Posidoniimonas corsicana: one gene and its partner. Each later gene encodes a partner of the first gene's protein in a complex. Links are inferred from orthologs where the notes say so. Each region holds a gene or a part of one and is shown on either strand. Other genes may lie near its edges.

Region 1 (7,400 bases):
CTCGACCACCGACCGCGCGGCGGTGGGGCACTTCCTCAAGCAGTCCGAGCTGATCGACGTGGCCATCCCGCGCGGCGGCGAGGGGCTGATCCGCCGCGTCGTGGCCGAGGCGACCATGCCGGTCATCAAGCACTTCGACGGCAACTGCCACGTGTACGTCGACGCGGCCGCCGACCTGGACGCGGCCGAGGCGATCGTGGTGAACAGCAAGTGCCACCGGCTGGGCGTGTGCAACGCCGCCGAGTCGCTGGTGGTCCACGCCGACATCGCCGCCGAGGCGGTCCCCCGCCTGGTGGTGGCGCTCAACCAGCAGGAGATCGAGGTCCGCGGCTGCCCCAAGGTGTGCGAGCTCGCCCCCTCGGCCGTGCCCGCGACCGACGAGGACTTCGGCGCCGAGTTTCTGGGCCCCACCATCTCGGCCGTGGTGGTCGGCTCGCTGGACGAGGCGATCGAGCACATCAACAAGTACAGCTCCGGCCACACCGAAGCGATTGTCACGACCGACCTGGCGGCGTCCGAGGAGTTCGCCGAGCGGATCGACAGCGCGGCGGTGGTGATCAACGCCAGCACCCGGTTCAACGACGGCGGCGAGTTCGGACTGGGCGCCGAGATCGGCATCAGCACCGACAAGTTTCACGCCCGCGGCCCCTGCGGCGTGGACGAGCTGACCAGCTACAAGTACATCGTGCACGGCCAGGGGCAGACAAGGAAGTAACGCGTCGGCCGCGGCCGGCGTGACGGACAGGACGAACTCGTTCTCGCAAGGACGCGACAATGGGCGACGTGCTCAGCCAAGCGGAAGTTGAAAACCTGCTCAACTCGCTGGACGGCGACCCCGCCGCGCCCGCGCCGACGCTCACCGCGCCCAAGGCCGCGCCGTCGTTCGCCGGCATGCCGGCGTCGCCCCAGCGCGCCCGCGAGAAGGTCACCCCCTACGACTTCAAGCGCCCGGAACGCGTCGGCAAGGACCAGATGCGGGCGCTGCAGACGATGCACGAGGGCTTCGGGCGCAACTACGGCGCCGCGCTCTCGGCGTTGCTGCGGACCATCGTCGAGGTGAAGCTCACGAGCGTCGACCAGCTGACGTACAGCGAGTTCATCTTCAGCCTGGAGAACCCGACCTGCTTCAACCTGATCAACGCCGCGCCGCTCGAGGGGCAGCTGATCCTGGACATCAACCCGTCGCTGCTGTTCCCGATCATCGACCGCCTGCTGGGCGGCGGCAGCGACTCCTCGCCCCCCGCCCGGCGCCCGCTCACCGAGATCGAGCTGCTGCTGGTGGGACGCATCACCAGCCTGTTCCTCAACGAGATGAAGCAGGCGTGGGAGAACGTGATCGAGCTGGACCTGAGCGTCGAGCGCGTAGAGAGCAACCCGCAGCTGGTGCAGATCGTCCCGCCGAACGAGGTGGTGGTGCTGATCAGCTTCGAGCTAACGCTCGGCGAGATCCGCGGCATGGTCAACCTGTGCATCCCGTTCAACTCGATCGAGCGGATCGGTCAGGAGCTCAGCGCCAACAGCTGGGTGACCTACTCCAGCAAGCCCGCCACGCCCGAGGCGATCAACAACCTGGGGCTGCAGGTGCAGTCGGCCGCGGTGGAGGTGGTCGTCGAGCTGGCGGACACCAACATCAGCACGGCCGACTTTATCGGGCTGCGGGTGGGGGACATCATCGCCACCGAGAAGGACGTGCGCGAGCCGCTCAGCGTGCTGGTCGAGGGCCGCCGGAAGTTCGAGGCCACGGCCGGCGCGTTCAAGGGACGCAAGGCGATCCAGGTCGTCGGCGCCGCGGCCGACCCCCGACGCGACGCCCAGCAGCACGCCAGCAAGCCGCCCGAGGAGGGCGCGGCCTAACCGCCCGCAACGCGGGGGGCGTCCGCCGCGGCGTCCTCCAGCACGCCCCGCGCGCGGGGCAGCACCAGCAGCGCCTCGACCACCATCCACGCCTGCAGCAAGAGGATCACCACGCCGAAGCCGAGCAGCAGCCGCTTGCCGTTCGGGTAGAAGTCGGTGGTGATGTTCTCCACCATCGCCAGGCCCGGGACCACGAGCATCAGCATCATCGGCGCGGCCGCGAACCACACCGGCAGGCCCCGCCGCAGCAGGTAGAACACAATCACCAGCAGCGCCAGGCCCGCGAGCAGCTGGTTGGTGGCGCCGAACAACGGCCACAGGATCAGCCCCCCAGAGCCCGGTCCGGCGCCGCCGTCGGTCAGCGCGACCGCGCCGCCGGTCACCACCGCAACGCCGGTCGCGACGTACTTGTTGGTCAGCGGCGCCACGTACAGCGTCTGCCCCAACTCCTGGATCACGTATCGCTGCAGCCGTGTGGCGGTGTCCAGCGTGGTGGCGGCGAAGCAGGCCACCAGCACGGCGATGATCGCCACGCTCATCCGCTTGGGGACTCCCAGTGTGCTGACGAAATTGGCGCCGCCTTCCACGAACCCGCCCACCATCTGCCGCAGCTTGTGGTTGCCCCAGCCCCCCTTTGTGAGCGCCTTCCCGTTCTGAACGACCGGCTCACCCTGCTCGTCGAGCACCGGCGTGATCCGCGCATCGTAGCTGTGACGCCAGGCCGCGGCGCCGGTGAGGGTTTCCCCCTCGGGCGTCGTGACGCCCATACCGAGCCCGGCGCAGCAGGCCAGGATCACCACCACGGCCAGCGCCCCCTCCAGCAGCATGCCGCCGTAGCCTACCATCCGCGCGTCGGGCTCGGTGTCGATCTGCTTGCTGGTGGTCCCACTCGCGACCAGGCAGTGGAAGCCGCTGCACGCCCCGCACGCGATGGTGATGAACAAGAAAGGGAAGATGGGCGGCGCGTCGTCGGGGATCTCGGTGGCGACCATCGGCGCGGCCGACAGGCTCGCCTTGCCGGTCAGGCCCGCGGCCGCCAACCCGCCGACCAGCAGCACCAACGCCACCATGAGCTGGTGGCTGTTGATATAGTCCCGCGGCTGCAGCAGCAGCCACACCGGGAGCACACTCGCCAGGAAGCAGTAGGCCAGCAGCAACGCCGTCCAGATGATCACTGGCTTGCCGTAGGCTCCCAGGGCCTCAACGGCCGGCAGCTTGAAGCTGAGCCCCAGCTCGGGCGCGTAGGCGCCAATCGCCACCGTGCCGTAAAGGATCGCCAGCGCGGCGATCGACGGCCACAGCAGCCCCACGCCCCGCCGGTACACCAACAGGCCAACCACCACCGCCAGCGGCATCGCGGTCCAGACGCTCAGCACCGACTCGGGGTAGTAGTCGAAGATCAGCGCGATCACCAGCCCGAAGATCGCCAGCACGACCATCAGCGCGAAGAACAACACTAAGAGGAACAGCAGCTTCGCACGCGGCGAGATCAGCCGGCCGGCGACCTCGCCAATCGTCTGGCCCCGGTTGCGGAGGCTCAGCACCAGCGAGCCAAAGTCGTGCACGGCGCCGACGAAGATCGACCCCAGCACCACCCACAGCAGCGCCGGCAGCCAGCCCCAGAACACGGCGATCGCCGGCCCCACGATCGGCCCGGTCCCCGCGATGCTGGTGAAGTGGTGGCCGAAGATCACGCCCCGGCGGGTAGGGACAAAATCGACGTCGTCCCGCAGCGCATGGCTGGGCGCCACCGCCTTGGCGTCCAGGCGGAACACCCTCTGCCCGATCCAGCGGCCGTAGGTGTGATAGGCGGCAATAAACGCGAAGAAGGACGCAGCAGCGACAGCCAGCGTGAACATGCGGAAGGGCGCTCTCGGGCCGAGGAGAAGGGACTCCCCTCAGTGTAGTGCGGGCGCCCCGCCCGGCGCCACGTGGCGCCGGGCCTCGGCGGCCCGGCGCCCACCCGGCGGCCGGGTTCCAGCGGCTGGGGGCGTGCATTAAACTGCCCTGCTTGCTCGGTACCCCCTCACGCGTTCCCTCCTTCCCGCCCCGACACCATGCCCCAGATCGAAGCCTTCCGCGGCGTCCGCTATGACCTTGGCCACGTAGGCGGCCTATCGAACGTGGTCGCCCCGCCGTACGACGTCATCGGCCCCGAGCTGCAGCAGGAGCTGTACGACAAGCACCCCAACAACTGCGTGCGGCTGATCCTGAACAAGGACGAGGACACCGACGACGACGCCAACAACCGCTACACGCGGGCGGCCAAGCTGCTGAAGGACTGGCAGCGGGACCAGGTGCTGTTCACTGAGGGCGACCCGGCCGTGTACGTCTACCACCAGACGTACGAGGAGGGGGGCATCGAGTACACCCGCCGGGGCTTCATGTGCCGTGTGCGGCTGGAGCGGTTCGGCGAGGGGGACATCCACCCCCACGAGGAGACCCACGGCGGCGCCAAGGCCGACCGGCTCAAGCTGTGGAAGGCCTGCAAGACCAACATGAGCCAGATCTTCGGCCTGTTCCCCGATGAGGAGAACGCGGCCCAGCAGATCCTGGAGGGCGCGATCGCCACGGCCACCCCGCTCGAGGCGACCGACCACCTGGGCGTGGTCAACCGGATCTGGCCGGTCACGGACGTGGCGGTCATCTCCCAACTGCAGGGTGTGATGGGCGGCAAGCCGACCTACATCGCCGACGGCCACCACCGCTACGAGACCGCCTGCAACTACCGCGACGAGGTCGCCCAGGCCTACGCCGCGGAGAACGGCGGCGCGGCCCTGCCGGACGACCACCCGGCCAACTACGTGCTGATGATGTGCGTGTCGATGAGCGACCCCGGCATGCTCGTGCTGCCGACCCACCGCCTGTTCCGCAACATGCCCGAGATGGACTCCGTGGAGCTCGTCGAGAAGCTGGGCGACTCGTTCGACCACGAATTCGGCGGCAGCGGCCCCGAGGAGGCGGCGGCCGTCTGGGGCATGATCGACGCCGAGCAGGAGCAGGGCACGCTGGCCCTCTACACCGCCAAGGACCAGCAGTGGACCATGGTCCGCGTGACCGAGAAGGGCCGTGAGCGGATGGCCCAGATCGCGTCGGAGCATAGCGCCGACTGGCAGGGGCTGGGCGTCAGCCTGCTGCACCGGCTGATCGTCGAGAACCTGCTGGACGCCCCCAGCTCGGCCGCGCCCAAGTACGTCCGCTCCATCGAGGAGGTCATCGACGGCCTCTCCAAGGGCGACGACACCGGCCGCGACCTGACCGGCCAGGTCGGCACCGGCGGGGCCTTCAACCTGGCGGCCATCGTCATGCCTGCCACCCTGGAGCACATCCGCCTGATCAGCAACCACGGCGAACGGATGCCCGCCAAGAGCACCTACTTCTACCCCAAGGTGCTCAGCGGCCTGGTGTTCAACCCGCTGGAATAGCCGGGCGCCCCGCCGGGCGACTGTTTCACGTGAAACGCTCACGCAGGAAACTCCGTGCGCGCGTGCTGGGTGTTTCACGTGAAACAGGCAAGCGGTAGTCGGGCCACGCTGCGCTGGCACCTCGCCGCTTGAGTCTAGCCTTCCGGCTGCCAGCCCCCAGCCTCCCCTGCGGAAGCAGCACGCCTAAGTGTCGCCCCAAGGGCGGTGGCTCAGTCGAACGGCGAGGCCGGTTCCTCCTCCACGCTGCGCTCGGCCCTCGCCGCCGGCATCGGGAACCGCCGCTCCAGCAGCCTGTGCGAAGCCCACACGCTCAGCGGGAGCAGCAGCACCTCCGCCAACAGCCCGCCTAGCAACAGCCGTGCCGCGGGCACGTCGAGCAGCCCGCTGAGCCGCAGCAGCCCCATCACGAAGCTGGCCACCGCCGTGACGCCGAACATGGCCGCCAGGCTGATCTGCAGGTTCATCGACCGCCGCGAGGCGATGATCTGCGAGTCGGCGGACCAGAACGCGCCCCGGACGTAGCTCTTCAGCTCGCGGGTCGCGACGTACGTGGCCGCCGGCTGGATGATCATCACCGCGGCCACCGGCCCCCAGAAGAAGTCTGCCGGCTCAGCCACGACCCCGCCGCAGATCGGCAGCACGCCGGTCACCGCGGCGCCGCCGGCGATGAACCCGGCCAGCCAGTCCTGCCGCACCGGCGTGCCGGACAGCGCGAACACCGCCGCCACGGCGGCCAGCACCAGCGCGCCGACGATCAGGAACCAGAAGTAGCCCAGCCCCGCCAGGCCAACCACGGCCAGCGCCTCGCCCCACGCGGTCTGCGGGTCGAGCCAGCCCAGCGGCGTCCGCCCGAACCGCCCGCCCCACAGCCGGGCCGCCACGGCGACCGGCACGTACGCGGCGCCCGCGAACGCGATCGCCGAGTGGATCTCCCGCCAGTTCACGTCCTGCAGCCGGCGCGGCCGCCGCTCCAGCAGCGCAAGGCGTCGAATCGAGGGACGGGGCTGCTCGTAGCTCATCTGACGGTTGCTGGTTTCACGTGAAACAGGCAAGCGGCGCGGGCGTCACTCGGCCGGCGCTGCGGCGGCGTCCCGACGCGCGGCCGCCATCCGGTCTAGCGTATCGTGAAAGTGCTTGGCCCGCACGTTGTGCCGCCACCGGGCGATCCCTCGCGCCGGGTACTGGCTGATTGCCTGCCACACCACCCACACGCCCATCAGCGCGAGCAGGCCGCCGCTCAGCAGCCCGACTGCCCGCAATAGCCCCAGCGGCACGCTCACCACCGCCGTCAGCACGAGCAGCTGCCCGACCGAGAACGACAACCCCGTCCCCGCCGACGCCCGGCGTTGCAACCTACGGTCGGCATCGCGCTGGTTAGAAATCCCCGCGTAGGCGCCCGCCACCTGCAGACAGAAGGTAGCCAGCAGCAGCCCGCCACAGAGGGCCCAAGCAATCGTAGCGGGGTCGCTGTCGCGAAACACGATCCACTCAGTTGGCAGGTTGAGCACGAGCGCGACCAACGCCCCGGCGAAGCAGCCGAGGATCTCCCAGTTGATCCGCCACCGCGAGAACCGGACGACGCTCCACAGGCAGAACAGGACCACCAGAGAGACTAGGCCCACGCCCACCGCCGCCAGGATGGCGCCAAACGCCAGCGCGGCGGTCTGCATCAACACCTGCTCGATCAACCACTGCCACTCAGAACCGTTCCATGCGTGCAAGGTCGTCCGCCAAACGACTGCCGACCCGCCCGCTAGGATTGTGTAGACGCCACCGCCCAGCGCGAGGTAGCAGGCTAGGTAGGTCCACGGCCCCTGCCGCGTGTCCGCGTAGAACGCCAGCCGCGCCGGCATGCCGGGTGGTCCTGGCTCACCTTCATCCTCTAAGGCAGGCGGGGCCTGCGGGAGCGGAATCGGGCGGATGAATCGTTTGGCAAGCCTGCCCATGGCGGTCTAGGATCCTCCCGCCACCGGCGGTTCAGGGGCCCCGCTGGTGGGCGTTGCCGGCATTGTGAGCAGCCCACGGCCCGGCCGGTTTCTCCGCAGCCGCCGCGCGAGCGCGATGGCCAAACGCCGCGAGACAACGTGCCACACCAGCCAGCAACCGACGAGGAAGAACGTC
Region 2 (7,392 bases), 160 kb from region 1 along the record:
GTCGACCGGCGAGGCGATCGCGCCGTCGGAGGTGGGGATCGGGTCGCCGTGCGGGTCGACCGACGGGAACCCGAGCTTCGCGTCGATGCGGTCGACCAGCCAATCGCTGACCGCGTGCTCCATGTTCTCGGCTTCGTCGTGCACCTCGTCCCAGCTGAGCCCGAGCGTCTGCACCAGGAACAGCTCGATGAGCCGGTGCCGGCGGATCACCCGCATGGCGAGCGTCTCGCCGGCCGCCGTGAGCCGTACCCCCTCGTACGGCGTGTAGGTCGCCAGCCCGCTGTCGGCCAGGGTCTTCAGCATGCTGGTCACCGTGCCGGGCGCGACGTTCAGCGCCGCGGCGATCTGGCCGGTCGCGATCGGACCTGCGGCCGGCCCGTCGAGCGTGAGCTGGAGGATCGTCTTCAGGTAGTTCTCGACAGTGAGGCTAGCCACGCGGCGTGCTCCTGGATGATAATCACGGGTCGCCCTCACGGCCTGTGACGACCTCGGATCCCTCAAGCGTAAGCCATGCCCCTCGGTGACGCCAATCAACCGCCCGACGCGCCGGCGGGCGACTCCTGCCTGCGGCCGGAGGTCGCCAGGCATGTCGAGTTCGGCAGCCACTGGCTGAAGACGCCGGCCGGGCGGATGCACTTCGTTGACGAGGGCCCGCGCGACGCCGACGAGACCCTGTTGTTCGTCCACGGCAACCCGACCTGGAGCTACCACTGGCGGCGGCTGATCAAGGACCAGCGGCGCCAGCGAAGGTGCGTCGCGATGGACCACCTCGGCATGGGCGGCAGCGATCTGCCCGAGTCGCAGCTGCGGCTGGCTGACCATATCGACAACGTGGTACGGCTGATCGACGAGCTCGACCTGCGAGACGTCACGCTCGTAGCGCAGGACTGGGGCGGGTCGATCGGGCTGGGCGCACTGCAGGAGCGACGGGAGCGGTTCGACCGGATTGTGCTGTACAACACCGGCGCCTTCCCGCCGGACCGCATCCCGCTGCGGATCGATGTCTGCCGCACGCCGCTGTTGGGTCGGCTGGGGCTGCAGGGCCTCAACGCGTTCTCGCGGGCGGCGTTGCGGATGACGCTCTCCCGCAGCCGGAACCTGCCGCCCGGCGTCGGCGCCGCGTACCTCGCGCCGCACGACACCTGGGCCCGCCGCCGCGCGGTGTACGACTTCGTCAAAGACATCCCGAAGGACGCCTCTCACCCCACTTGGTCGACCCTAACCAGCATTGAGCAGGGGCTGCCAGCGCTCGCTCAGATGCCGATCTGTCTGATCTGGGGCATGCAGGACTGGTGCTTCGTGCCGTGGTGCCTCGATCGCTTCCTCAAGTCCTGGCCGCAGGCCGAGGCGCACCGGCTGGAGGACGTGGGCCACTGGGTGGTGGAGGACGCACCGCACGAAGCCGGGCAGATTCTCACCCGCTTCCTGGCCGCGCACCCGGCCGCCAGGGCGGAGACCACGTGAGCGACTCGGGTCATCGCCGGCCGCTGGGCGCCGCAGGCTACGTCACGCTGGCGTGCCTGTGGGAGGCGACCGCCGCAAAGCCGGGCAACGTCTACCGCGGCGCCGATTTCGGCGACATGACCTATGCCGACTTTGTCACCAGCGCGGCAGCGATCGGACCGGTATTTGAGTGCGCAACAGACCAAAGCGTAGGACGGTTGGCCCTTGAGGCCGTGCAGGCGATGCGGTCGGCGGCCGGTATCAACACGCACCTGGGGACCATCCTGCTGCTGGCGCCGCTGGCCAAAGCGGCGTCGTGTCCGGGCGAGCTGTTCGAGAACGCCAGCGTCGTCGTCGCGGCCACCAGCGTCGAGGACGCGCAGCTTGCGTTTGAATCGATCCGGCTCGCGGCGCCCTCCGGTCTGGGCGAAACGTCCGAGGCCGACGTCAGCCAGCAGCCAAAGGTGACGCTTCATCACGCAATGTCCCTGGCCGCCGAGCGGGACCTGGTAGCCCGGCAGTACGACAACGGGTTCCAAGAGGTGCGAGCCATCGCCGCTCACATCGAACGGCTGGCGGCTTCCGGCCGCCCAATGGCCAACGCCATTGTCGACGCGCACGTCCACCAGATGGCCGCTTGCCCGGACAGCCTGATCGAACGGAAGTGCGGCTCCAAAGTTGCGCAGGAGTCTGCCGCCCGTGCGGCGCGGGTGCTCGCGGCGCGCGACGCAGGGTCCGAATCCTACGGCCAGGCATTGGCGGACCTGGACTTCTGGCTCCGCGCGGACGGCCACCGGCGCAACCCGGGGACCACGGCCGACCTGATTGGCGCGGCGTTGTTCTGCCTGCTGACCCAGGATCGGTTATGCTGGCCCATCCGGTTCTACGGCGACCCTACTTAGCCCCGCCCCCCATCGATATGCCCGAACAATTCCAGGTTCAGGTCGCCAAGGAGCACTTTGTGTTCTCCGCGGCGCACTTCATCACGTTCGGCGACAACATCTGCGAGCGGCTGCACGGCCACAACTACGCGGTGTCTGCCGAACTGCGTGGCCCGCTCGGCGATCACCAGTATGTGGTCGACTTCATCCTGGTGCGCGACACGCTGGCGGCCCTGACGCAGGAGCTGGACCACCACGTGCTGCTCCCCACACGGCACCCGACAATCCAGGTCGAATCAGACGGTCGGGAGGTGACCGCCACGTTCGAGGAACGCCGCTGGGTGTTCCCCGCGGGCGATTGCGTGCTGCTGGATGTGGAGAACACGACCGCCGAGCTGCTGGCGCGGGGCCTAGGCCAACGCCTGCTCGAGGAGTTGCAGCGACGCGGCGCCGGCGCGATTGAGTCCTGCGTGATCGCGGTCGACGAATGCAACGGGCAGCAGGGCGTGTGGCGGTGGACAAAGGATTAGCCGCATTCATCGCCGGCCAACCTGCTCATCGAGTGCATCTGCTACAACCCCACCCGGTTGATCCTCGGACGCCCGTAATCCGGCGGGTGAGGATTGCCGCGTCGGGCGGCCAACCTAGGGTTGCGGTACACGAAACCGTCAACATGGGGCCTTGGCGACCAGCCGGCCTCCGGGCCCCTACCTGAGTCAGCAGACGCACCATGCAAGCCGAACACATCAACCCGTTCCTGAAAGCCGTCTCGAACACGTTCAGCACCATGCTGAACGCCGACGCCCACCGCGGCGACCTGGGACTGGGCGATCCGAAGACGCGGAAGTACCCGATTAGCGGCATCATCGGCCTGTCGGGCAACGCCGTTGGGACCGTGGTGATCAACCTCTCCGAGGAGGTGGCGATGAAGGCCGCCTCGGTGCTGCTGATGGACGATATCAAGGAAGTCAACGACGACGTGATCGACGCCGTTGGCGAACTGGCCAACATGATCGCGGGCCAGGCCAAGGTCGAGCTCGAGCAGTACGAGCTCTCGGTGAGCCTGCCGAACGTGGTCACCGGCGTCGGCCACGAGGTGCGTTTCCCGTCGTCGTCCCCGCCGGTAAGCGTCAGCTTCGAGACCGACTTTGGGCCGCTGCTGCTCGAGGTGGGCTTCGAGCCTTCCAAGGCGATCGCCTAAACGGCGTCTGCCGAATCGGACCAGCTACTAACAAGCCGCGGGGCGATCGACGATCGCCCCGCGGCTTGTCCGCTTTGTGCGATTGAAGGCGGTGCGGCGCCAGCAAGCGTCGCTAGCACCGCCGCCCCTCAAAGTCGGCCCAATCGCTACTTCCTCTCAAAGCGGGTCCCCTCTCGCGCCGATACCTAGAAGCGCGGCGCGGGCTCTGCGCGCCGCGTGATGCTTGTCATTGCCGTACGCGAAGGGCTTCGCCGTGTCTGACATCCACAACGCCGCGGTGCTGCTGATGAGCCTCCCCGAAGACGAGGCCGCCGACCTGCTGAGCCGTCTGGAGCCGCAGATGGTGGAGCAGGTCTCGATCGAAATCGCCCGCACCAAGCGGATCCCCGCCGACGAGCAGCTGGCGGTGATCCGGTCGTTCGCCGACGCGAACCCCAACACGGGCAGCGGCGCCGGCGGGCTCGACCTGGCGCGCAACCTGGTCCGCAAGGCGCTCGGCTCCGACGCGAGCGAAACGCTAGACAACATCCGCCAGTCGATCGAGGCCCTGCCCTTCGGCTTCCTTCGGAACGTCGACAGCCAGAACATCCTGACGTACGTGGTCGACGAGCACCCGCAGACCATCGCGCTGATCTTGTCGCACTTGCCGGCAACCTTCGGCGCCGAGATCCTGGCGGGGCTGCCTCAGGAGAAGCAGCTGGCGGTGGTGCGTCGCGTGGCCGGCATGGGCCAGACCAACCCGGAGATCATCCGGGAGGTCGAGCGCGGTCTGGAGCGTCGGATGAGCAGCGTGATGAGCCAGAGCTTTGAGCGGGCGGGCGGGGTCGAGTCGGTGGCGGCGATGCTGAACGTGTCCGACCGTTCGACCGAACGGACGCTGCTCGAGAACCTGGCGACTGACGACCCGCAGCTGGTCGAAGAAATCCGCCGGCTGATGTTTGTCTTTGACGATATTGCCAAATTCAGCGATCGCGACATTCAGAAGGTCCTCAAGTCGGTCGAGGCCTCGCAGTGGGCCCTGGCGCTCAAGGGCGCCAGCGCGGAGCTCAAGGACAAGGTGCTGGGAAACATGTCGCAGCGGGCGGCCGACATGCTGCGGGAGGAGATGGAGTACCTGGGCGCCGTGAAGCTCTCGGCGGTCGAGGCCCAGCAGCAGGAGATCGTCGACCTGGTCCGCACCATGGAGGACTCGGGCGAGATCGAGATCAACTCCAGCGAAGAAGAAGAAATGATGGTGCAGTAGGCCCCCAGCCGGGGGCCGGTGTAGACCGACGCGGCGGACACGCGTTTTGTGAGCTAGGCTTGTGCGGGCGCCTTGTGGCGGCGCCGATCAGGCCGCCGCTCGTCCGCCCGCCTCTTCTCGGCTCTACAGAAGGTCTACGCCCCTATGCTGACGCCAGTCCGCGCCTGTGTGTTGCTCGCTATCGTTTGGTTGCTGCCGGTCTCGGAGATCGCCGAAGCCCGCGGCCCCAGAGGGGGCGCCGGCGCCCGCCCCGCCGCCGGCTTCTCGCGTGGCGGCGGCCCGGCCCCACCCGGCGTCAGGTCCAACGCCGCGGCGCCCACCCCCCGCAGCGCCCGACCAGCGGCGGCGGGCGGCCATGCCGCGCAGCCGAGCGGGCGCTCGCCTGCCGAGCTGCAACAGTTTCTCTCGTCCCGCCAGCCGACGGACCGCAACCGCCCGGTCGCGAATGGCGTCCAATCGGCGGCGCACCACCACCACACGGGCCCGCAACCGTTCACGCCCGCGTGGTACGCCGATCACCCTCACGCGTGGCATCATACCCACCCCCACGCCGACGCGGCGGTGATTGCGTCGGCCGCGGCGGTGACCGGTTGGCTCGCCTACGGGGCGTACCCAGCAACGTCGACCACCAATACGACGGTGGTTTACGAGTCAGCGCCGGCCCCTAACCAGCCTGCCCCCGCCGACAGCGATGCGGCCTCGCCCGCCCCCGAGTGGTTGAGCCTGGGGGTGTACCACCTGAGCCCGTCTGCGGCCGCCGCGCCGACACAGATGGTGCAGCTGTCGGCCGCGCGAGACGGCGAGCTGCGCGGGGTCTACTTCGACCACCTCACAGGCACCACTCAGAACCTCGTTGGGCGGATCGACAATAAGACCCAGCGGGCTTCGTGGTCGATGGAGGGCAACCCCTCGGTCCGGTTCGTGACGACCCTTGCCGACCTCACGCAGCCGAGCGGCGCGGTGACGGTCACGCTGCCCACCGGTAACCAGACGTGGGCGCTCTCTCGCGCCAGCGGGCTGTAGTACGCGTCACCGCCGCTGTCGAAGAACCTGCTGGCGTTTGCAACCGATCGGCCGCTACAATGCGGGGATTGCACCATCCCCGGAGGACAGCGGCTGAGCTATGGAAACGATCAAGGCAGGCGTCATTGGCACTGGATTCATCGGCCCCGCGCACATCGAGGCGCTGCGGAGGCTCGGGTTTGTTGAGGTGATCGCGGTCGCCGAGCGGGGCGACGACCTCGCCAACGCCAAGGCCAAGGAGCTCAGCATCCCGAAGGGGTACGGCGACTACCACGACCTGCTGGCCGACCCCGATGTGCAGGTTGTGCACAACTGCACGCCCAACCACCTCCACTTCCAGGTGAACAAGGAGATCATGGCGGCGGGCAAGCACGTCGTCAGCGAGAAGCCCCTGGCGATGGACTCGGCCGAGTCCCGCGAGCTGGTCAAGCTCGCCAAGGAGGCGGGCGTGGTCAACGCGATCAACTTCAACTACCGCTACAACCCGCTGGTGCAGCAGGCCCGGGCGATGTGTGCGGGCGACGACGTCGGGCGGGTGCTCGCCGTGCAGGGCAGCTACCTGCAGGACTGGCTCCTGGAAGAGACCGACTGGAACTGGCGGCTGGTGCCCGAGATGTCGGGCAAGTCGCGGGCGGTGGCGGACATCGGGTCGCACCTGTGCGACATCGTGCAGTTTGTCACGGGGCTGAAGATCGTCCGCGTCATGGCCGACCTGCAGACCATCCACCCCACGCGCAAGAAGCCGAAGAAGGAGGTCGCTACCTACAGCGGCCAAGAGCTGCGTCCCGAGGATCTGGAGGACGTGGCGATCGACACGGAGGACTACGGCTCGATCCTGGTGGAGTTCGACTCCGGCGCGCACGGGGTGATGACCGTCAACCAGTGCGCCGCCGGTCGGAAGAACCGGTTGTTCTACGAGATCGACGGCGCCAAGTGCGCATTGGCGTGGGACCAGGAACGCCCGAACGAGCTGTGGATCGGCCGCCGCGGCCAGGCGAACCAGGTGATGATGAAGGACGCCAGCCTGATGCACGCCGCCGCCCAGGAGTACGCCCACTACCCCGGCGGCCACAACGAGGCGTACCCCGACGCGCCCAAGAACCTGTTCCGCAACGTCTACGGGTTCATTGCGGGGAATCGCCCCGGCGGCGACTTCGCCACCTTCGTTGACGGCCACAACGAGATCGCCATCTGCGACGCCGTGCTGGCAAGCAACGACAAGAAGCAGTGGGTAGACGTCGATTATTAGCGCCAGCAGCGGTCCGCCGAGTACGCGGGCCGGTTGCGTGTGAACGCCATCTTAAAGCAGTCTTAACAGTCGGCCGCTATACTCGAAGCAGCTCAGGCCTGGTCCCCTGGGTGAAGTTGGTCGCCTTGTCTTAAACGACTCCGCCTGCGCCGTAGACCCGTTTCTCTGCGAGGTTCGACCGCTCGTTGGAAGATTCTACGCGCTCTGTTCAAGCACTCTTGCAGGTGGTCGAGATGGTACTGCGCTTTGGGTATCTGTCGTTGTTGTCGCTGGTGACGCTCGCTGGCGCGTCGGCACAGACGGTGTCAATTGGTGGTCACGAGTACCTGATTGAGAGGATCGGCGGCGTCGA

What was found. The genes of interacting proteins can lie anywhere in the genome.
Region 2: the proteins of fliM (region 1) and fliG are in contact, whole or in part, in a crystal structure (PDB 4QRM), measured with the Thermotoga maritima proteins. The link is inferred for Posidoniimonas corsicana from one-to-one orthologs. Residues at the interface, in WP_004081085.1 of Thermotoga maritima: Tyr124, Leu127, Asp128, Ile130, Met131, Gly132, Gly133, Pro134, Glu136, Pro139, Arg141, Thr144, Glu145, Ile146, Glu147, Ser149, Ile150, Lys153; in WP_004082903.1 of Thermotoga maritima: Phe122, Ser125, Glu126, His127, Pro128, Gln129, Thr130, Val133, Glu157, Arg161, Leu164, Leu165, Arg167, Ser169, Glu171, Val172, Glu175, Ile176, Asn179, Lys182.

What each region holds. Positions count from the first base shown.
Region 1 is NZ_SIHJ01000001.1:4,037,541-4,044,940, forward strand. The notes cover bases 1-2,814. They hold fliM (flagellar motor switch protein FliM), read left to right. Parts: upstream 1-774; coding sequence 775-1,854; downstream 1,855-2,814. Other genes in these bases: KOR34_RS15540 (glutamate-5-semialdehyde dehydrogenase), read left to right, coding at 1-715; KOR34_RS15550 (carbon starvation CstA family protein), read right to left, coding at 1,851-2,814. Outside these bases: more of KOR34_RS15550, read right to left, coding at 2,815-3,713; KOR34_RS15555 (DUF1015 domain-containing protein), read left to right, coding at 3,912-5,279; KOR34_RS15560 (hypothetical protein), read right to left, coding at 5,489-6,298; KOR34_RS15565 (hypothetical protein), read right to left, coding at 6,344-7,132; KOR34_RS15570 (hypothetical protein), read right to left, coding at 7,232-7,400. UniProt on the Bacillus subtilis protein: One of the proteins that forms a switch complex that is proposed to be located at the base of the basal body.
Region 2 is NZ_SIHJ01000001.1:3,879,170-3,886,561, forward strand. The notes cover bases 2,968-5,773. They hold fliG (flagellar motor switch protein FliG), read left to right. Parts: upstream 2,968-3,778; coding sequence 3,779-4,768; downstream 4,769-5,773. Other genes in these bases: KOR34_RS14940 (chemotaxis protein CheX), read left to right, coding at 3,055-3,525; KOR34_RS14950 (hypothetical protein), read left to right, coding at 4,913-5,773. In the rest of the region: KOR34_RS14920 (metal-dependent transcriptional regulator), read right to left, coding at 1-435; KOR34_RS14925 (alpha/beta fold hydrolase), read left to right, coding at 511-1,464; KOR34_RS14930 (triphosphoribosyl-dephospho-CoA synthase), read left to right, coding at 1,461-2,345; KOR34_RS14935 (6-pyruvoyl trahydropterin synthase family protein), read left to right, coding at 2,363-2,854; more of KOR34_RS14950, read left to right, coding at 5,774-5,791; KOR34_RS14955 (Gfo/Idh/MocA family protein), read left to right, coding at 5,892-7,040; KOR34_RS14960 (PQQ-dependent sugar dehydrogenase), read left to right, coding at 7,274-7,392. UniProt on the Bacillus subtilis protein: One of the proteins that forms a switch complex that is proposed to be located at the base of the basal body.